DNA from 3 places in the Siminovitchia sp. FSL H7-0308 genome. Region 2 is predicted to be linked to each of the others. Evidence: predicted binding sites of a transcription regulator. Region 2 holds the regulator's gene; each other region holds the start of a gene.
The links. Region 2 encodes CtsR, which represses protease genes until heat stress. Its sites were predicted from a motif close to ATGGTCAATAAAGGTCAAACA; they were not measured.

Region 1 (7,469 bases), 950 kb from region 2:
TTGAGCACAGGTGATCCTGTGCTTTTTTTAGATGCTTTTATTATGACGCTGATTCGTCACTGTTTTTCTCGGCGTGAAAATAGTATAATATAGTGAACAGTGTTTTATCTCGTTTCAGAATGAAAAGAATGTGCGGCGAGCGTTGAAACAGAGTCAAGGTGCGATTACGCACTGTTATGTGGATAATCGGCAAGGCGCTTTCGTGTTTACGGAAGAACTCTCATACGGCCTTGCATATACATATAGAAAGGTTCTTATTAGTTGATTAGTGGCAAGGGGTGAGGTCATTGTTAAATGGGACTTCTGAGGACATCCAATTGGTCATCATCACTGGAATGTCCGGAGCGGGAAAAACAGTAGCGATACACAGTTTTGAGGATCTTGGGTTTTTCTGTGTGGACAATTTGCCGCCTGCATTGATGCCGAAATTTCTAGAACTGATGAAGGAATCCGGCAATAAAATGAATAAGGTGGCATTGGTGATGGACTTGAGGGGCAGGGAGTTTTTTGACACGCTCCTTCGAGTGATTGATGAGTTATCGGATTCTAATTGGATTACCCCGCAAATCTTGTTTCTTGATGCGGATGATGGTGTGCTTGTGAGGAGATATAAAGAAACACGCCGCTCACATCCGCTTGCTCCGTCAGGTTTGCCGTTGGAAGGCATCATGCAGGAGCGTAAACTGCTGGAAGAGTTGAAAGGCCGGGCACAGCATATTTACAATACGTCGGTCATGAAGCCGAAAGAGCTTCGTGAAAAAATTCTCACGGAATTTTCCGCGGATAGGCAAGCGATTTTTACGGTAAACGTCATGTCGTTTGGGTTTAAACACGGCATTCCGATTGATGCCGATCTCGTATTTGATGTCAGGTTTTTGCCAAACCCGCATTATATTGACCATATGAGGCCCAAAACCGGATTGGAAGAGGAAGTTTCCAATTATGTGTTAAAGTGGAGCGACACGCAAAAGTTTTTGGCCAAAGTGACTGACTTGCTTAGCTTTATGCTTCCCCATTACAAACGGGAGGGAAAAAGCCAGCTTGTCGTGGCAATTGGTTGTACCGGAGGACAGCATCGTTCCGTGGCACTCGCCGAATATATTGGCCAATATTTTGAAAATGATTATCAAATCCGGATCACTCACCGTGACATTGAGAAAAAGAGGGGATTGGCTACATGAATAACAAACCATTGCCTAAAATTGTCGTCATTGGCGGAGGAACCGGATTGTCGGTGTTGCTTAGAGGACTAAAGAAATATCCTGTTGACTTAACAGCGATTGTTACCGTTGCCGATGATGGCGGCAGTTCAGGGCGCTTGCGCAATGAGCTGGAAATACCGCCGCCTGGTGACATCAGAAACGTTCTAGCGGCTTTGTCGGATGTCGAACCGCTCATTGTAGAGATGTTCCAACATCGCTTTAACACGTCCAACGAGCTTTCCGGGCATTCTCTTGGAAATTTGATTATCGCTGCATTGACGTCCATTACCGGTGATTTCGTCTATGCTGTGAAGGAAATGAGCCGTGTTTTAAACGTACGGGGAAAGGTCCTTCCCGCCGCAAACCAGAGTGTGATTCTTCACGCGGAAATGATGGACGGTACGTTCGTTTCCGGGGAATCAAAAATTCCATATTCGGGAAAAGTAATTAAACGCGTCTATTTGACGCCGGAAGTAATTCAACCGCTGCCGGATACAATTGCAGCGATACAGGAAGCCGATTTAATCGTGATCGGGCCAGGAAGTTTATACACGAGTATTCTACCAAATCTGCTTGTTCCAGGGCTCGGCGAGCAAGTATGCGCTGCAAAAGCGAAAAAAGTGTATATTTGCAACTTGATGACCCAGCCTGGAGAGACCCATGGTTTCACGGCGGCGGATCATGTCAAAGCGCTCAACGATCACATGAAGTGCTCGTTTATTGACACGATCATCGTGAATGACAATGGTATTCCTTCAGCCTTGCAGCATCGATATGAAGAAGAAATGGCTGTTCCTGTATATTATGATTTTGACCAGCTCCGTTCGTTCGGGATGGAAGTAATTTGCGACGAAATCGCCAGCATTGAGCAAGGGCTGATTCGGCATGATACTGAAAAAGTAGCTAACATCCTCTATTCATTATTGGGAACCAACGTGAGCCGCATTGCCAACTCGTAGGAGGTTGGTAAAGGAGGAATATCTCATGTCATTTGCCTCGGTAACGAAAAAAGAGTTGACAAACTTATCTATAAAAGATTGTTGTACAAAAGCCGAGCTGTCAGCACTGATTAGAATGAACGGTTCACTTTCTTTTTCCAACCGGGAACTGATCGTCAATATCCAAACTGAAAACGCGGCCATTGCAAGAAGAATTTATATTCTCATCAAAAAAAATTACGATACGGTGGTTGAACTGCTCGTCCGAAAAAAAATGAGGCTGAAAAAAAACAATGTGTACATTGTCCGACTTCGGGATAAAGCAGAACCGCTATTAAAGGATTTAAAAATTTTGGGGGACAATTTCACGTTCATCCGTGAAATATCCCCAGCTTTGATTAAAAAGAAATGCTGCAGGCGATCCTATCTTCGGGGAGCTTTTTTGGCCGGGGGCTCAGTGAATAATCCCGAAACTTCTTCGTATCACTTGGAAATATTTTCGATTTATAAGGAACATAACGATTCCTTATGTGAATTAATGAACTCATTTCAATTGAACAGCAAGACGTTGGAGCGAAAAAACGGTTTTATCACATACTTAAAGGAAGCTGAAAAAATAACCGAGTTTTTGAATATTGTCGGGGCTCACAGCGCACTCCTCCGTTTTGAAGACGTCAGGATTGTCAGGGATATGAGAAACTCGGTCAACCGCCTTGTAAATTGCGAAACAGCCAATTTGAACAAAACGATTGGGGCGGCACTCCGGCAAGTTGAAAATATCCGCTATATTCAAGAAACCGTTGGCCTTGATTTACTTCCCGATAAATTGCGGGAAATTGCAGAGCTAAGAATGGCCCATCAAGATGTAACACTAAAAGAACTGGGAGAAATGGTGTCAGGCGGACAAATCAGCAAATCCGGCATTAATCATCGCCTGAGAAAAATCGATGAAATTGCCGATAAGCTGCGTCACGGCGATCGCTCTCTTTTATTAAATAAAAAATAAAGAATGGGAGGAAATTATTTTGGCAGAAAAAGATGTAACAGTAAAATTAAAATCAGGATTGCAGGCAAGACCTGCGGCTCAATTTGTTCAGGAGGCAAATCGCTTTTCATCCGATATTTTTATTGAAAAAGACGGAAAAAAAGTAAATGCGAAAAGCATCATGGGCTTAATGAGCTTAGCTGCGGGTTCCGGAGCAGCCATCAAATTGATTGCTGAAGGACCTGACGAAGAAGAGGCATTGAAGAAGCTTGCCGAATTTGTGGAAAATGAACAGTAAAACAAAAAGGCCACCCCTTGGATTCCGTAAAGAACCCGGGATGGCCTTTTTCATATCATTCATTTTTATCCGTCTTCAAACCTTCATTACGCTGGATAATATGGTCGATGAGACCGTACTCTTTTGCTTTTTCTGCGGACATGAAATTGTCGCGGTCAGTGTCACGCTGAATGACTTCGAGCGGTTGGCCGGTGCGTTCAGCCAAAATATTATTTAATTTTTCACGCATGGAAAGGATGCGCCTTGCAGCGATTTCAATTTCAGTCGCTTGTCCCTGCGCTCCGCCAAGCGGCTGATGGATCATAACTTCACTGTTTGGCAACGCGTACCGCTTTCCTTTCGTGCCGGCTGCAAGCAGAAATGCACCCATCGATGCGGCCATGCCGATACAGATCGTTTGTACATCTGATTTGATAAATTGCATCGTATCGTAAATGGCCATTCCGGCTGTAATGCTTCCGCCAGGGCTGTTGATGTAAATGGATATATCTTTTTCAGGGTTTTCCGCTTCAAGGAATAATAATTGAGCTACGATGGAATTCGCCACCGTGTCGTTAATGGGGCTGCCGAGCATAATGATCCGGTCTTTGAGCAATCGCGAATAAATGTCATAAGCGCGTTCCCCACGGTTTGTCTGTTCAATGACTGTTGGAATTAAGGTCATAATTTATCCTCCTCATTTTTCAAGGCTTTCAATAAGCCTTTGGTAATTTGTGTATTACATTATATGTAATGATATCATACATGGATGGTCAAGGAAGGTCAAACAATTCGCTTTCTTTCTCAAAAATATATTTCCATACAAACCATATTATCCATATTACCGCATTTTAAACTAAAATAAAGGTTGCAACCTTTATTTAATTGGACTATAATAATATATCGTACGGAAAAAAAACAAGCCCTCGTAGTGTAACGGATAACACGCAAGATTCCGGTTCTTGAAATGTGGGTTCGATTCCTGCCGAGGGCGCTAAAACTTTGAAGCATCAACGTTTGTTGGTGCTTTTTTAATTGAAAGACCGACAATAGTCCCACTGGCTAATTTATTTCCTCTAACTTACGTGACCAATTCTTCTATTGTTTTATTGGGCTGAAGCTTCGACATATGCCCATAGGTTTCTAATAATATACTTTTGTCTCCAATGTAATTTAAAACAGAAATACCAGCTTCCCACATCGTCATTTCATTAGTATGACTAAACATATGTGGTGTTGTGTGTATTAGACCATTACTTTTACACAATGTTTTTAGTGCCCCGCCATAGTTTGGCATTTTAATCAATTCGCCTAGGGATTCACGAAAAACACTTTGGTCTTTTCTTTTAATCTGAGAATCATTTGTTAGCCATTCATCCCATTTGGAAATGTAAAGTCATCCAAACCAATCTCTCTTTCTCCTGTTTTGTCGTGCCATCTTCTCTCATAAGTGTTTTATCCAAGTTTAGTGTACATTTATCCTCATCAAAGTCAGAGAGCCGCAGAGCGCAAATCTCGCCTGCCCTGGCGTCTGTTACTGACAGCAAGCGGGACGCAGGTTTTATTTTTTAACGGCCAAATGTAACAGTTTTAGCTCCAATAACCTGTAAATCCCATTATTTGCTATTATCCTGCCGAATCGATAAGATAAAAAAACAATGATATTCTGTTGGATAAAATAAGATATGAAAAACGCAGGAGGATGTAGAATGAAGGTTAAAAGAATTGTTGCCAATGTGGAGACACCGAACATTTCTAAAGCAATGTACTTCTATGGAGAAGTGCTCGGACTTGACCAGTTGATGGATATGGGATTCATTGCGACTTATGGCTCCCGTGAGAAAATGGACACTCAAATTAACTTTCTTTCAGAGGGCGGCTCTGGGACACCAGTGCCCGATTTGTCAATTAAAGTTGGATAATCTTGATAGTGCACTGGCTCGGGTGAAAAAAGCAGAGATTCCAATTGAGTATGGGCCAGTTGAGGAGCCTTGGGGAGTTCGACGCTTTTATGTAAGGGATCCATTCGGGAAGCTCGTCAATATTCTTACCCACCTGCAGGAATAAAATGAATCTTGCTTTTTTAAGACTGGTTCTTTGCCTTATTTGAGGAGTGTTTATCATCCACTATTGCGTTTTACTTTTATAAAAGTAAATGCCTGTACTTCCTTTAATGACAATAGCAAGTATGCTGAGTTTAGTACTTAAAAGTATAAGTGATCTTCGCGAAATCCCAGTAATGATGGAAAAAAATGTGTTTTACTCTACCGCAATCATCCAGACTATGGTATTTTCTTCTTAAGAGATCAATCGCATGATTAGGTGAATGTTTCCCTTAATATGGCGGAAACTCTATGGGATCTCTGTATATGACAAAAAGAAGTATTATAGAACAGGGTGGGCAAATTGGTAGAACTGAAGTTAAGAAAAATTTTAAGAAAGCTCAAAAGCAAGCATCCGCAAACGAGATATGATGCGCTTGGTGAGCTTTTTCAATTTAAGCAGCAGGATGATCTTCAGGTACAGGTTGAAGTGCTTGTAGATTGTGTTAAAGTGGCTGCCTCCAAATTTCCTGAACGTGTGGATCATTGGGATAATCCTTCTTATTATCTGATTGATTTTGTCTGTGATTTTCCAATGCCGCAGATTATGGAAGCTCTTATGAAGCATTTCGATGATCTCGATATATATGCAAAGGAGAGGACAATTGAATTTTTATTATCGACGGAGGATGATAAGGCTTTTTATTTTCTTCAAGATAAAATCATCCATTTAATTCAAACGGAAGAATTTCCTCTTCCGATTAGAGCACTTGGTTCATACCCCGTTTTAGTGAAAAATATTCTAAATGCGACCTTGGACAAGATTCATACCGATTATTATAAATTCATGTTCTATCCTTTATTATCGATCATCAATGATTCAGGACTCGATCAAGGATATAAAAAAGAGTTCATTCTTCCTCTTTTACTAGAAGACTATCAGGCTGTAAAACAAGAATATTTACAGTTCGATCCTGATTATTCAACGAGATTTGTCTATGTGTCTTGGACGGATAGTTATTTTCTGATTAGAAATAAAATGTGTTTGTTGATTCGTTTAATGAATTACTATTTTTCAGCAGAGATTGCAAAAGAGTTAAAAGATGCTTTATCTTTTCGCGATCCTATTATCAAGACTGATGCTTTGCTCGTCTGTATATCAAAAAGCTTGCCTTATGACGATCAGATATTACTGGAGTGTGCGACTCATATTGAAAGTGCTGAAATGCTCTATTGGAATTTGTTGGAACATAATTGGGAGCATCTTTATCCCGTTCACGAAGAAGTTCAGCTATTATTAGCGAAAACAAGGTTCTTTCATACAATGGCAGACAGCCCTAATGAAGATGGGACAGTGAACTATCCCGAGGATATTGAGATTGTAGACCACCTTGATACGGAAAATATCCATGGACGTCTTGTCCGTTACTATTTGATTCGTTTTAAGGTCCAAAATACTGAATATGCTGGTTGGGCAGGAGGCTATTCACTTGAAGCTGAAGACGCGCAAGGAACAATATGGGATGAGACATATTCAGATTATGTTGAATTTGACTCTGTAAGCATAGAAGAACATAAGCAAAAATTTCTTGAAAGAAGAGGCCAGTACTTTGATGCTCATGAGAACCATGTATTTTATGAGAGTTCACCGAAACTTGGTAGTGGTGTTTGGCTCACTTTAGGTCTGTTACTCCCGATTACCATAAAAATAGCCTATACAGTATTTGAATCTCCGCTTATATTTATTTTTACCATTGTCGCTTTAGCGATTGGTTGGTCTCTCAATGAGACAAGAAGAAATAAGAAGAAAAAGGTGCTGATCATAGGTGACCAGCTTGTTGTTCAACACGGTTCCAAGCAGCAAAGTATTGAATTGCAAGAAATCGAGAAAATAGAGTACGACCGTAAGAATGTATTCGTTTATAATAAAAAACTTGAGCTAGCTTTCAAATTCCCGCTTAAATGGGTTCATTATTTTTTATTTCAACAACAAATGAACGAAAATGTAGCTCACTTCAAGAACAG
Region 2 (7,469 bases):
CCGCGTGAGTGATGAAGGTCTTCGGATCGTAAAACTCTGTTATCAGGGAAGAACCCGCATCGGAGTAACTGCCGGTGCGTTGACGGTACCTGACCAGAAAGCCACGGCTAACTACGTGCCAGCAGCCGCGGTAATACGTAGGTGGCAAGCGTTGTCCGGAATTATTGGGCGTAAAGCGCGCGCAGGCGGCTTCTTAAGTCTGATGTGAAAGCCCACGGCTCAACCGTGGAGGGTCATTGGAAACTGGGAGGCTTGAGTGCAGAAGAGGAGAGCGGAATTCCACGTGTAGCGGTGAAATGCGTAGAGATGTGGAGGAACACCAGTGGCGAAGGCGGCTCTCTGGTCTGTAACTGACGCTGAGGCGCGAAAGCGTGGGTAGCGAACAGGATTAGATACCCTGGTAGTCCACGCCGTAAACGATGAGTGCTAAGTGTTAGGGGGTTTCCGCCCCTTAGTGCTGCAGCAAACGCATTAAGCACTCCGCCTGGGGAGTACGGCCGCAAGGCTGAAACTCAAAGGAATTGACGGGGGCCCGCACAAGCGGTGGAGCATGTGGTTTAATTCGAAGCAACGCGAAGAACCTTACCAGGTCTTGACATCCCGATGACCGCTTTAGAGATAAAGTTTTCCCTTCGGGGACATCGGTGACAGGTGGTGCATGGTTGTCGTCAGCTCGTGTCGTGAGATGTTGGGTTAAGTCCCGCAACGAGCGCAACCCTTGATCTTAGTTGCCAGCATTAAGTTGGGCACTCTAAGGTGACTGCCGGTGACAAACCGGAGGAAGGTGGGGATGACGTCAAATCATCATGCCCCTTATGACCTGGGCTACACACGTGCTACAATGGATGGTACAAAGGGCCGCGAGACCGCGAGGTGGAGCGAATCCCATAAAACCATTCTCAGTTCGGATTGCAGGCTGCAACTCGCCTGCATGAAGCCGGAATCGCTAGTAATCGCGGATCAGCATGCCGCGGTGAATACGTTCCCGGGCCTTGTACACACCGCCCGTCACACCACGAGAGTTTGTAACACCCGAAGTCGGTGGGGTAACCATTTGGAGCCAGCCGCCGAAGGTGGGACAGATGATTGGGGTGAAGTCGTAACAAGGTAGCCGTATCGGAAGGTGCGGCTGGATCACCTCCTTTCTAAGGATAATTGAAATGTGGAGGCGACTGCTCGGCTGCGACCAGCGCTGGAACTTCTGACGAAAAGTCCGCAGGACTTTACAGAAGAAGCGAAGCGACCTCGAGCAGCCAGGAGCCGCAACTGGACATTTCCAAATAGATACAACTTGACGCTTTCGTTTCGTTTAGTTTTGAGAGGTCAAACCTTTCTCTCTTTATGAGAAACAACTCTCAAAACATGTGCTCTTGCGGTACAGCGTGTTCGAGGAACTTCACCTCGTCGCAAAGCTGCATGAAGCATTAGCGCTGATGAATCACATGATGTGATGGAAGTCAGCAACTTCGTTCTTTGAAAACCGGATAACATGAGAAGAAACAAACCGAGAATCGTTCACCTTATGGATGATCCATTATGGAGCAACCATAAGAAGTGTAAAACCTTTAGGTTTGAGTGTCAGTATCACTCAACCAAGGGCAACGAGAAGCGAGAAGATCAAGGAAGCGACCGAATGAGCGCCAGAGCGCACTACGAGTGCGTGATGACGTGAATGAGGGAGCTGACACAGAGATTCGATGCTAATCGTTGACCGAAAAAGATTAAGTTAATAAGGGCGCACGGTGAATGCCTTGGCACTAGGAGCCGATGAAGGACGGGACGAACACCGATATGCTTCGGGGAGCTGTAAGCAAGCTGATCCGGAGATTTCCGAATGGGGAAACCCACTGCCAGTAATGAGGCAGTATCCATTTCTGAATCCATAGGGAATGGAAGGCATACCCGGGGAACTGAAACATCTAAGTACCCGGAGGAAGAGAAAGAAAAATCGATTCCCCCAGTAGCGGCGAGCGAAACGGGAAGAGCCCAAACCGAAAGGCTTGCCTTTCGGGGTTGTAGGACACTCAAAGTGGAGTGATAAAGGAACGGCGTAGACGAAGCGGCCTGGAAAGGCCGGCCAAAGAAGGTAACAGCCCTGTAGTTGAAACGTCGTTCCCTCCCGAGTGGATCCTGAGTACGGCGGGACACGAGAAATCCCGTCGGAATCCGGGAGGACCATCTCCCAAGGCTAAATACTCCCTAGTGACCGATAGTGAACCAGTACCGTGAGGGAAAGGTGAAAAGCACCCCGGGAGGGGAGTGAAATAGAACCTGAAACCGTGTGCCTACAAGTAGTCAGAGCACAATAAGTGTGATGGCGTGCCTTTTGTAGAATGAACCGGCGAGTTGCGATTTCATGCAAGGTTAAGTTGAAAAGACGGAGCCGCAGCGAAAGCGAGTCTGAATAGGGCGCAAGAGTATGAGGTCGCAGACCCGAAACCAGGTGATCTACCCATGTCCAGGGTGAAGGTCAGGTAACACTGACTGGAGGCCCGAACCCACGTATGTTGAAAAATGCGGGGATGAGGTGTGGGTAGGGGTGAAATTCCAATCGAACCTGGAGATAGCTGGTTCTCTCCGAAATAGCTTTAGGGCTAGCCTCAAGGTGAGAGTATTGGAGGTAGAGCACTGTTTGGACGAGGGGCCCTCATCGGGTTACCGACTTCAGACAAACTCCGAATGCCAAATACTTATCCTTGGGAGTCAGACTGCGAGTGATAAGATCCGTAGTCGAGAGGGAAACAACCCAGACCACCAGCTAAGGTCCCCAAGTATACGTTAAGTGGAAAAGGATGTGGAGTTGCTTAGACAACCAGGATGTTGGCTTAGAAGCAGCCACCATTCAAAGAGTGCGTAATAGCTCACTGGTCGAGTGACTCTGCGCCGAAAATGTACCGGGGCTAAACGTATCACCGAAGCTGTGGATTGCAATAGCAATGGTAGGAGAGCGTTCCAAGCGCGGCGAAGTCGTCTTGAAAGAGGCGGTGGAGTGCTTGGAAGTGAGAATGCCGGTATGAGTAGCGAAAGAAGGGTGAGAATCCCTTCCACCGAAAGCCTAAGGTTTCCTGAGGAAGGCTCGTCCGCTCAGGGTAAGTCGGGACCTAAGCCGAGGCCGAAAGGCGTAGGCGATGGATAACAGGTTGAGATTCCTGTACCGCCTCATTGCCGTTTGAGTGATGGAGGGACGCAGGAGGATAAGGCAAGCGCGCAGCTGGAAAAGCGCGTCCAAGCAGTAAGGCCGGTAAGTAGGCAAATCCGCTTACCGTGTAGGCTGAGCTGTGATGGCGAGGGAAAAAAAGTACCGAAGTTCCTGATTCCACACTGCCGAGAAAAGCTTCTAGCGAGGCAATAGGCGCCCGTACCGCAAACCGACACAGGTAGGCGAGGAGAGAATCCTAAGGTGAGCGAGAGAACTCTCGTTAAGGAACTCGGCAAAATGACCCCGTAACTTCGGGAGAAGGGGTGCTTTTTAGGGTGAATAGCCCTGAGAAGCCGCAGTGAATAGGCCCAGGCGACTGTTTAGCAAAAACACAGGTCTCTGCGAAGCCGTAAGGCGAAGTATAGGGGCTGACGCCTGCCCGGTGCTGGAAGGTTAAGAGGAGAGGTCAGCTTAGGCGAAGCTTCGAATTGAAGCCCCAGTAAACGGCGGCCGTAACTATAACGGTCCTAAGGTAGCGAAATTCCTTGTCGGGTAAGTTCCGACCCGCACGAAAGGCGCAACGATCTGGGCACTGTCTCAACGAGAGACTCGGTGAAATTATAGTACCTGTGAAGATGCAGGTTACCCGCGACAGGACGGAAAGACCCCGTGGAGCTTTACTGTAGCTTGATATTGACTGTCTGTGCAGCTTGTACAGGATAGGTAGGAGCCATGGAAACGGGAGCGCCAGCTTCCGTGGAGGCAACGGTGGGATACTACCCTGGCTGTATGGACCGTCTAACCCGCGACCCTGATCGGGTTGGGAGACAGTGTCAGGCAGGCAGTTTGACTGGGGCGGTCGCCTCCTAAAAGGTAACGGAGGCGCCCAAAGGTTCCCTCAGAATGGTTGGAAATCATTCGCAGAGTGTAAAGGCAGAAGGGAGCTTGACTGCGAGACCTACAAGTCGAGCAGGGACGAAAGTCGGGCTTAGTGATCCGGTGGTTCCGCATGGAAGGGCCATCGCTCAACGGATAAAAGCTACCCCGGGGATAACAGGCTTATCTCCCCCAAGAGTTCACATCGACGGGGAGGTTTGGCACCTCGATGTCGGCTCATCGCATCCTGGGGCTGTAGTCGGTCCCAAGGGTTGGGCTGTTCGCCCATTAAAGCGGTACGCGAGCTGGGTTCAGAACGTCGTGAGACAGTTCGGTCCCTATCCGTCGCGGGCGCAGGAAATTTGAGAGGAGCTGTCCTTAGTACGAGAGGACCGGGATGGACGCACCGCTGGTGTACCAGTTGTCTCGCCAGAGGCATAGCTGGGTAGCTATGTGCGGAAGGGATAAGTGCTGAAAGCATCTAAGCATGAAGCCCCCCTCAAGATGAGATTTCCCATTGTCTGGCTTGCCAGGCAACGTAAGATCCCTGAAAGATGATCAGGTAGATAGGTCCGGTGTGGAAGTGTGGCGACACATGGAGCTGACGGATACTAATCGATCGAGGACTTAATCAAACGAAAAAGCGTAGGACGCTCGTCCATCGCTGTAGCTCACTGGAGCTTCTGGCGGAAAAGTCAATCGACTTTGCCAGAAGAAGCGAAGTGACGCAAAGCGATAGCGTCCGGAGCTGGATTGAACAAAAACGGTTCTCGGAAATCTTCTCATGTATCCTGGTTTTGAGAGAATGAATCTCACAACAACATATGTCTGGTGACGATAGCGAAGAGGCAACACCCGTTCCCATCCCGAACACGGAAGTTAAGTTCTTCAGCGCCGATGGTAATGAGGGGCTTCCCCTTGTGAGAGCAGGACGTTGCCGGGCAAACAGGACATCCATATTAATGGGTGTCTTTTTGATTTTTAAAAAGCATTGAGAGCCGAAAGGATATAGTCAAAGTCAAGCATAAAGTCAGGGAGCCGGCTTGATGATGCGGAATGTTTAAGAAAGTATTGAAAGAAACTCAATGTAAGCGAGGATCAGAAGGACCAAGAAGATCGAGGAATCAAGGGAGAGAGACTCGCAATGGGCAATGCCCATGAGAATCGAGCGAGTGCAGATGACGAAGAGATTCGCCGGTCATCATGATCCGCAGCCCGAACACGGAAGTTAAGTTCGCGCGCCGATGGTAATGAGGGGCTTCCCCTTGTGAGAGCAGGACGTTGCCGGGCAAGCGAAAACATAGAGTGGATACGCTCTATGTTTTTTCTGTTTTATTCCGAAATAGCCATTTTTTTGCTTTGGTTTTATTTTGTCGGAAAAAGGCAAAAATATAGATGACCGATCTGATTGCAAAAGAGGCTTTTTTTCGTGTATAATTTAAGTCAAATATAGTCAAAGTCAAGCATAAAGTCAGGGAGGCGGCTTGATGATGCGGAATGTGTCAGATATTATCGAGGAATATTTAAAAAAAGTATTGGAACTTAGTGAAGGCGAAATCGTAGAAATAAAGAGAAGCGAGGTGGCTGATAAGTTTCAATGTGTTCCCTCGCAAATTAATTATGTGATTAACACCCGTTTTACGATGGAAAGAGGATATATGGTAGAGAGCAAGCGGGGGGGAGGCGGTTATATCCGAATTTCCAGGGTGAAAATTCATAATCAGGCCCATCTAATTGATCAATTAAAAGTGCTGATTGGGAAAAAGATCTCTCAAACAAGAGCGGAAGATGTTATTATGCGACTATTGGAGGAAAAAATACTGAACGAACGCGAGGCAAAATTAATGCTAAACGTGATTGACCGGACAGTATTACACATCGATTTACCGGAAAGAGACGAGCTGCGCGCTCGTATGTTAAAAGCGATGCTGTTGTCGATTAAATATGATTAGGGGAAAAGGAGGATGGCTATTATGGTTTGTCAAGAGTGTAAAGAAAGGCCGGCCTCCCTGCATTTTACGAAAGTTGTGAATGGGGAGAAAACCGTTATTCAGCTGTGTGAGCGCTGTGCACAGGAAAAAGGGGAACTTTATTTGCTTCAAGGAGGGACCGGCTTTTCGATCAACGATATGCTTGCCGGACTATTGAATATTGATCCCGCTTATCAGCAAGCGGCTCCGGAATCGATTTCCGGAGGAGTGCTTCAGTGTGAAGTTTGCAAGATGACTTACCCGCAATTTGCCAAGGTTGGGCGATTCGGATGTGCAAACTGTTATAAAACATTTCGGCACCAGCTTGCCCCCATCATTAAAAGACTGCACAGTGGGAATATGGCACATGGAGGGAAAGTGCCTACAAGGATTGGCGGATCTTTGCATTTGAAAAAAGAAATAGAGTTGTTAAAAGAGAAACTCGGTTTTTTGGTTCGGCAGGAAGAATTTGAAAAAGCCGCAGAAGTACGCGATCAAATTCGCTCCCTTGAAAAAAAATTGCATGAAGGGGAGGATAAAAGCGAATGAGTCTCGAAAAGTTTCTTAATCAAGCTCTCAGTTCTTGGATGAGTTCGGAAGGCCCTGATTCGGATATTATTTTAAGCTCCCGCATCAGATTGGCCCGAAATCTGCGAAATTATAAGTTTCCTACGTTGTTTAGCAATGAGGAAGCGAGGGAAATTATTCATAAAATAAATGAAACGATCCAAGTACATGCTTTCCGCGACTACGGTGCATTGGAATTTTTGGAAATTGACGGATTAAAAGATTTGCAAAAAAGAGTGCTCGTGGAAAAGTATTTGATTAGTCCAAGGTTGGCGGAGCAAGCAACCCATGGAGCAGTCTTCCTTTCCGAAAAAGAAGACGTCAGCGTTATGATCAATGAGGAAGATCACATCAGGATACAATGCCTCTATCCGGGCTTGCAAATTATGGAGGCATTGGAACGCGCAAGTAAAATTGATGACCTGTTGGAAGAACATGTTGATTATGCGTTTGATGAGCAGTTTGGCTACTTAACTACATGTCCGACTAATGTTGGAACTGGATTGCGCGCATCCGTCATGGTTCATTTGCCTGCTCTGATTCTTACTCGTCAAATGAATCAGATTATCCCAGCCATCAACCAGTTGGGACTTGTCGTGAGGGGAATATATGGAGAGGGCAGTGAGGCTCTGGGAAACATATTCCAGATCTCCAACCAAATTACATTAGGGAAGTCTGAAGAGGATATTGTGGGCGACCTAATAGGTGTTGTTCATCAAATTGTGGCCCAAGAAAGGGCAGCCCGTGAAGCATTAGTGAAAACATCAAACATACAATTAGAAGACAAAGTGTTCCGATCATACGGGATCTTGGCCAATTGCAGAATTATTGAAACAAAAGAGGCGGCAGAATGTTTATCTGACGTCAGATTGGGCATAGATACAGGATATATTACTCATCTTTCAAGAAACATATTA
Region 3 (7,469 bases), 1.9 Mb from region 2:
GCCTTTTCCGCATCCGGCATATTATTTTAACAATTATAAAAATTATATCTATTTTAATCCGAAAAATAAACAAAAAAACCGGAAGGCAATTGCGGCCTTCCGACAAAATAGGGGGAAAAATGAGATTGACATGACTACTAAAAAGCAAGATCAGTCATGGTTATTATTCTATACCACATTTTTTACTTTATACTCCTTCTTTTGAAGATTTTTTTGTTTCAATTATATTACAATTTTTTAAAATTCCTAATTCCTTCTATTGGATAATTGACAGTTGTTTCGTTTTCCGTTTTACTGTACATATTCGCGTAAAAACATGATTTAAAAAAGTAGCATTGTGTCATATTTGCACTTTCATAAAATATAGTGCAAACTATGTAAAAAAACATAAGGGGGAAGCCAATGAAAATTGCCAAAGTCGGAGACTTGATTGAATTCAGGGGAGGCCTTCAAGGAATTGTGGAAAAAATTAATGACAACTCGGTCATTGTTGATTTAACGTATATGAAAAACTACCGTGAACTTGAACTGGAAGAAAAAACGGTCGTCAACCATAAAAAATATAAAATCATTAAAGAATCTGTGGGGTTATAAGAAGCAAGCACCATGCTTGCTTCTCTTTCATGCCAATGATACCATAGAAAATTGTCGAAAAATGGAGTCCAGAAAGGAATTTACATATTCAAATGAGTAAAAAATGGATTGATGTTAAACTGGCCGGCGGAGTCTTTTTGGCCTACTTGCTTGTTTTTGTTGCCTTTGATAGAACAGATGTGTTCTGGTATTTATATACAGCCGCCATCTTGTTTCTGATCAGTTACTCTATCATTCATGAACCATTGGACGATGAAGCACCTACAAAACAATATATCACGTATGGCGTCATATCGGGGATCGCCCTTTATGTATTATTTTTCATTGGAGATTGGGTGTTGGGAATTATACCGAATCCGTTATCTGAACAAGTGGATAGCGTTTACACCCATTTTAGCTTTGAATTTTTTTGGCATTATTTAGTCCTCGTTTTTATTATGATTCCTGGAGAAGAAATTTTTTGGCGGGGATTTGTCCTAAAAAAATTGCTGGTTTGGCTAAATCCAATTGGCGCCATCTTTGCGGGAGCGCTACTGAATGGAGCGGCATTTTATTTTACCGGTTATTTTATCTTGGTGATTGCCGCCTTCGTCAGCGGACTTGTGTGGGGTTGGCTATATATTTGGAAAAGAAGCATTCGACTCGTCATCCTGTCCCATTTAACATTTAATTTGTTACTCTTGATTCTCTTCCCTCTTCAATAATAGAAAAGCATTTCTTCTATCGTTTGTGAAAAAGGTCTATATGTTTGTTTTGGATTGTATGCCCCGAGAAAAATATCTACCATACTTGCAAGTGGGGACTTTTGTCATAAAAGCCCCTCCTCTACCTCTTTTTATCGAAGCATGTTTTGCAGATTATTTTCCCTTCATTCTGTATGTATGCTTTGATTTCAGTCATACCTCGGCTTTTCGGATAGCGCATCTTCACATAAATCTCTTCATAAGGCTGAATTTCTTTTTTGCATACAGAACATTGGGCAGTCAATTGAAACATTATCAACCATACTCCTCCCTATTGCTTGTCTTTTTATATATACGGTGTAACGAATAGGATAGTTTTCATATGGCAACGGTTCTTCATTACTGCCTTCCAATTACCCTCACCCACAACTTTTCCAAATATATAGGAACATTATCGCATATGAAAACAACCTCCCCTTCGCCCCTTTGCACCCAGCCGCTTAAAGGGTATTTTGAGATGATCAACGATAAAAAGCCCTCAATTCAATAAACGGCCGGAATAGACAGTCGTTTTTATGGAGACACTTTCGCCGGCTTTATCAACAACAACAGCAAAAAGCCAATGCTCACATAGCCGAATAACGGATACAACAAACCGAGCAGCTTGCCATATTTCACAAGACTAATCAAACAAAACACGATAAACAGGAACAGAATGATCCATAAGGGGTTTGTCGGAACGTATTGATGGAGCTGACGTTCAATCCCATATGTATTGCCAATCAATGTTGTAAAAATTTCTCCATATATAATGAGGATATATATAAGGTAAAGACTTCCTGCCGACTCATGAACAATCACCGCCATCGGAATTTCAAACATCCTGGGATCACGCAACACGGATAAACAGATATGGCTGGAAATTAGCAGGACGGTGAGAAATACCCCTCCCATCACCCCACCCCATTTGACTGTTTTTCTGTCATTTATTTCTGCAGCAAGGGGAACTAGTACAGCTTGAGCCAAAGCAAGATTAAAGCCGGCATACGAAATGGCTGACAACACTGCAAACCACCCATTACCTGCATCTTCTACTTGAAACCATAATGTAACATTCCCCCCAGGGACAATATGAAAAAGGACGGCTGTATTAAAGGCGATCATCATTGGAACAACAATCACATTAATCGCCAACAGCCCTTTTATCCCGGCAGCCATAATAACCAGACCAATAAACGTGGTTAAGAGCATGCCGGAAAATTTGGGGAAATTCAACTGCTCGACAAACAATGCTTCCGCGCCCGCAAGCATTACTCCACAAACGCCTACAAGCATAACTAATAGAAATAGATTAATAAACTTCGCCAACTTTTTTCCAAACAAATATTCATTTAATTGTTCAAATGATGTCGCTTTAATATCAATTGACAACAACATGATTTTTGAACCGAGGATTACGAACAAAAATCCTGCCATCAGGATTGACAACAAGCCAAGAAAACCAAACCGTGTAAAAAACTCTACAATTTCCCTTCCTGTTGCAAATCCCGCACCAATGACGGTTCCTACGTAAACGGCAGCCACTTGACATACATCTATCCAATTCTTCACGGCTCATCCCCCTTAGAAAAATCGTATGATGGCTTGCCCAAAAAAATTTGCAAAATGAGTAAAAAAGAGTTGAAAGTCAAAATTGGTCAGTGTATAATGAAATCAAAGGTCAAAGTTAGTCAATGTCAAAGGACCTTTTTTATATCATTAAATGGTCAAAGAAGATCAAAAAAATAACAAATGGAGGTTTGGTGTATATGTTTTGCAGTAAATGTAAGGAAAAACAAGCAAACATTCATCTCCACGTCAATATTAACGGACAAAAGCAAACGATGGCATTATGTTCAGAATGCTATGCGTCGGAAAAACAACAACTCGGTGCATTAGGAGGCGTCCCATTTAAAAGTCAATTTGGCAGCTTTGATGATTTATTTAAACAATTCCCCGGAATGAATCAGCCATTTGGGCAAAACATGGGCGTATCCCAAAAAGAAAGAAGCACAACAGGACGCGGCGGAGGATTTCTTGATCAGCACGGTCATAACTTAAACGATGCCGCCAGAGCCGGACTGGTCGACCCTGTAATTGGCCGCGAGGAAGAAATAAACCGGGTCATCGAAATATTGAACCGGCGAACGAAAAACAATCCGGTGCTCATCGGTGAGCCAGGTGTCGGAAAAACTGCTATCGCGGAAGGGTTGGCGCTGAAAATTGTTGAAGGAAAAGTGCCCGCCAAACTAAAAAACAAGGAAGTCTATTTGCTTGATGTGGCATCTCTTGTCGCCAATACCGGTATTCGCGGACAGTTTGAAGAGCGGATGAAACAACTCATCACAGAGCTTCAAAGCCGCAAAAACATCCTGTTGTTCATTGATGAAGTGCATCTTCTTGTTGGAGCCGGATCCGCTGAAGGATCGATGGATGCCGGGAATATTTTAAAACCGGCGCTCGCACGTGGAGAATTGCAAGTCATCGGGGCCACGACACTAAAAGAATATCGACAAATTGAAAAAGACGCCGCACTGGAAAGGCGCTTCCAGCCGGTTCAGGTCGGAGAGCCATCTTCAGACAAGGCCCTGGAAATCTTGAAAGGATTAAAAGAGAAATATGAAAACTACCATGATGTAACGTTTACAGACGAAGCGTTAAAAGCATGCGTAGAACTATCAAGCCGCTACATTCAGGATCGCTACCTGCCTGACAAAGCAATCGACTTAATGGATGAAGCCGGCTCCAAACTCAACTTGACGATTCAAGATACAGATAAAGAGTCGCTCCAACAACGCTTTGCCGAAATTGAGAAAGAAAAGCAAGCGGCCCTTGCCAAAGAAGATTATGAAACGGCAGCAAAACTTCGAGACGAAGAAATGGATCTCGAAAAACTTCTTAAAGAAGAGTCTCCAGAAAAGCGGGTTGTCGTAGACGTCCGCCATATTCAGGAAATCGTAGCGAAAAAAACGGGCATTCCCGTCGGCAAGCTCGAATCAGATGAACAGAAAAAAATGAAACACTTGGAAAAAGCTCTGGGGGCAAAAGTCATCGGACAAGAGGAAGCCGTTCAAAAAGTAGCTAAAGCCATTCGCCGTAGCAGAGCCGGATTAAAAGCGAAAAGCCGCCCGATTGGTTCGTTCCTGTTTGTAGGACCCACAGGGGTTGGTAAAACAGAGCTTACAAAGGTACTGGCTGAAGAACTATTTGGCACAAAAGACGCGTATATTCGCCTGGACATGAGCGAATATATGGAAAAACACAGCGTTTCAAAACTGATCGGTTCCCCTCCGGGCTATGTCGGCCATGAGGAAGCCGGACAGCTTACAGAACGAGTGCGCCGCAACCCGTACAGCATTATATTGCTTGACGAAATCGAAAAAGCGCACCCGGACGTTCAACACATGTTCCTGCAAATTTTAGAAGATGGCAGATTGACTGACAGCCAAGGCCGGACAGTCAGCTTTAAAGATACAGTCATCATCATGACGAGCAATGCAGGAACAGGCGAAAAGCAAATTCATGTGGGATTTGGCCAAAGTAATGCATTAAAAGAGACAAGCATTCTTGACAAGCTCGGTGCATTTTTCAAGCCGGAATTTCTTAACCGCTTCGATGCGATTATCGAATTTAACTCACTTGAAAAAGAACATCTCTTGAAAATAGTTGATCTGTTACTTGCTGAACTGGCTGGGACACTTTCCGAACAAGGAATCACGATCACGATTTCCGATCAGGTAAAAGAAAAACTAACGGAATTGGGCTACCACCCTCAATACGGGGCACGTCCTCTCCGCAGAGCCATTCAGGAGCATTTGGAGGATCAAATATCCGACTACATTTTAGACCATGAAAATGTTCAAGATCTGCACGCAGTTGTGGAAAACGGACAAATCAAAGTCATCCAAAAAGAAGTTGCCTAATACGAGGCAATCCCAGGCCGTCGAGCGTTTCTCGACGGTCTTTTTATCGAGAAAAAAACTTGTGTTTGTAAAAAGTGTAAGCTTTTTTCGAGGACACGGCTGTCTGAGCTCGCCAACAGAACAGTTTCACTTTAAGCCTTTTCGATTTCGGTGAATTTAAGGAGACGGGCCATGTCTGAGCAAGCACTGGTCACTTTCAATCTTAAGCTTTGTTCTGCTTCAATCAGGAACTAAAAACCCGCTCATTGATGTTTCGTTTATCTAGCAGTGGAGTCTCCTTTTTATACATCACCAAAGTGGGATTTAGAGGTTTGCAGGCGAAGAAAGTCACATCATGTGCACCTCCCCCTCCCACTGATTGAGCTTGTATATTCATTATTTCACTTAACGTGTCCATGGCGAAAATTATCCCAGTGTATAATACGCAAGCATTTAGCGTAGTCAAAATATGTAGACTCCCGCGGGAATAGCTCGAGCTGAAGATCCCGCAGGAAAGCGAAATATGTTGACGTAGCGATGATAGGGATTTTTTTACACAAATAAACCGAACAATTATAAATGAATTGTTCGGTTTTGCTATTTCGTATTTGCTTATGTCCCATTCTCTTTTTTATCGTTTTTTACTGTATGAATTATATTCTCGGGGTTTGCAATCTATTAGGACGACCGTATATGGTTTTGACGAAATGGTTTGGAAAATAATACGAATGACTTCTTTAGAGCATGTCTCACTTTTTTAGAAACTGTGCCAGTTTGAAAGTCCCGATAATATTCATTTAACAACTGGTCAAGCTCACGGCTGCATCTCACTGTTTCCTCGGCATTCAGTCCATATTTATTGCCAATAAAAAACATTTCTTCGCGTTTTTCCTGAATTTTTGCCAACAAGATTTGCTTTTCCATCCTACCGTAACCCATCGTTCGTTCTCCCCCGCCAATTATTTTCCTTTTCAACTTCCTCATTATCTCAAAAGTCTCTATTTTTGTAAACGCCTGAAAACGACCAGTCACACTTTTGACATATTTGTGGTTCATTATAATACTCCTTCCAATTTTAGCAAAATCTCTTTTTTATCAACTTGATTTCCAGCATATCCCATGAGTGACTTGTTCTTCCCAACTACCCGATGACAAGGGATAATAATAGGAATTGGGTTTCTTCTGTTCGCCTGTCCAACAGCTCTTACCGCTTGCTCATTACCGATCCACTTTGCGATTTCTCCATAGGTTCGCGTTTGGCCGTACGGAATTTCCAACAATTTACTCCACACCATTTTTTGAAATGATGTACCATGTAAAAATAACGGCACGTTAAATAATTGAATTGTGCCTTTAAAATACTGATCCAATTGCCGCTCCGCTTCTTTGAGGATGGAATGTTCGGCATTTTCCACGGGTTTGGTGGCTGTTTGTAGAAACTTGTCCCATCCAAACGTAATACCCGTAACTGCCTCATCCGTCCCTGTTATGACAAGTTGTCCAATTGGACTGTCCATAGTTGTATAATACATTCTCTAGACTCCTTACCTCATTTTGTTATAATATGGCAAATGAAAATATCATATGTTTGTTAAACGACGTAAAGGGAAAATATAGGCTGACTTAATAAATGAATCAAGCAGGTGATTGCATATGGATAAAAGAGACAGTTATTTTGATAATGCCAAAACCCTTTTAATCTTTCTTGTTGTGTTTGGTCATTTGATCCAATCCTACATTGAAACAAACGCTTTTATATCCTACTTGTATAATTTTATTTATACGTTTCATATGCCCGCCTTTATCATCATATCAGGATTTTTTGCCAAAGGAATATATGAGAAAGGCTATATTTGGAAAATAACAAAAAAGTTAATCATTCCATATATTCTGTTCCAAGGACTTTACGCTGTTTTTTATTACTTTTTGCACAAAGAAGATACTTTTCGTTTTGAACTGCTTGACCCAAAATGGTCGCTTTGGTTCTTAATTAGCCTCTTTTTCTGGAATATTTTGCTTTTGGTCTTTAACAAATTTAAACCGGCCGTGGCTTTAACAATTACCATTGCAATCGGCCTTGCTGCCGGATATGCCGATTGGATTACGAATTATCTCAGTTTATCAAGAACGCTCGTTTTCTTTCCTTTTTTCCTGGCGGGATACTTTTTAAACAAAGACGACTTTCAGATGTTACGATCCAATAAGGCAAAAGTTGTGGCGGCGACTGTCATGTTCGTAGTAACAATTGGAA

Region 1: the regulator CtsR is predicted to act here: its motif matches at 4,172-4,192, upstream of clpP (ATP-dependent Clp endopeptidase proteolytic subunit ClpP).
Region 3: the regulator CtsR is predicted to act here: its motif matches at 3,040-3,060, upstream of MHB50_RS10910 (ATP-dependent Clp protease ATP-binding subunit).

The regions. Positions count from the first base shown of each region.
Region 1 is NZ_CP150282.1:571,938-579,406, forward strand. It holds gene rapZ (RNase adapter RapZ) at 336-1,181, shown strand; gene MHB50_RS02660 (YvcK family protein) at 1,178-2,161, shown strand; gene whiA (DNA-binding protein WhiA) at 2,187-3,146, shown strand; gene MHB50_RS02670 (HPr family phosphocarrier protein) at 3,166-3,423, shown strand; gene clpP (ATP-dependent Clp endopeptidase proteolytic subunit ClpP) at 3,479-4,087, opposite strand; tRNA gene MHB50_RS02680 (tRNA-Arg) at 4,325-4,396, shown strand; partial or broken gene MHB50_RS02685 (VOC family protein) at 5,112-5,469, shown strand; gene MHB50_RS02690 (hypothetical protein) at 5,809-7,469, shown strand, end outside.
Region 2 is NZ_CP150282.1:4,186,961-4,194,429, reverse strand. It holds rRNA gene MHB50_RS19625 (16S ribosomal RNA) at 1-1,145, shown strand, start outside; rRNA gene MHB50_RS19620 (23S ribosomal RNA) at 1,720-4,650, shown strand; rRNA gene rrf (5S ribosomal RNA) at 4,843-4,958, shown strand; gene MHB50_RS19610 (CtsR family transcriptional regulator) at 5,506-5,967, shown strand; gene MHB50_RS19605 (UvrB/UvrC motif-containing protein) at 5,989-6,534, shown strand; gene MHB50_RS19600 (protein arginine kinase) at 6,531-7,469, shown strand, end outside.
Region 3 is NZ_CP150282.1:2,286,671-2,294,139, forward strand. It holds gene MHB50_RS10895 (DUF2187 family protein) at 403-594, shown strand; gene MHB50_RS10900 (CPBP family intramembrane glutamic endopeptidase) at 687-1,298, shown strand; gene MHB50_RS10905 (hypothetical protein) at 1,851-2,888, opposite strand; gene MHB50_RS10910 (ATP-dependent Clp protease ATP-binding subunit) at 3,086-5,239, shown strand; gene MHB50_RS10915 (aspartyl-phosphate phosphatase Spo0E family protein) at 5,897-6,274, opposite strand; gene MHB50_RS10920 (methylated-DNA--[protein]-cysteine S-methyltransferase) at 6,274-6,750, opposite strand; gene MHB50_RS10925 (acyltransferase family protein) at 6,872-7,469, shown strand, end outside.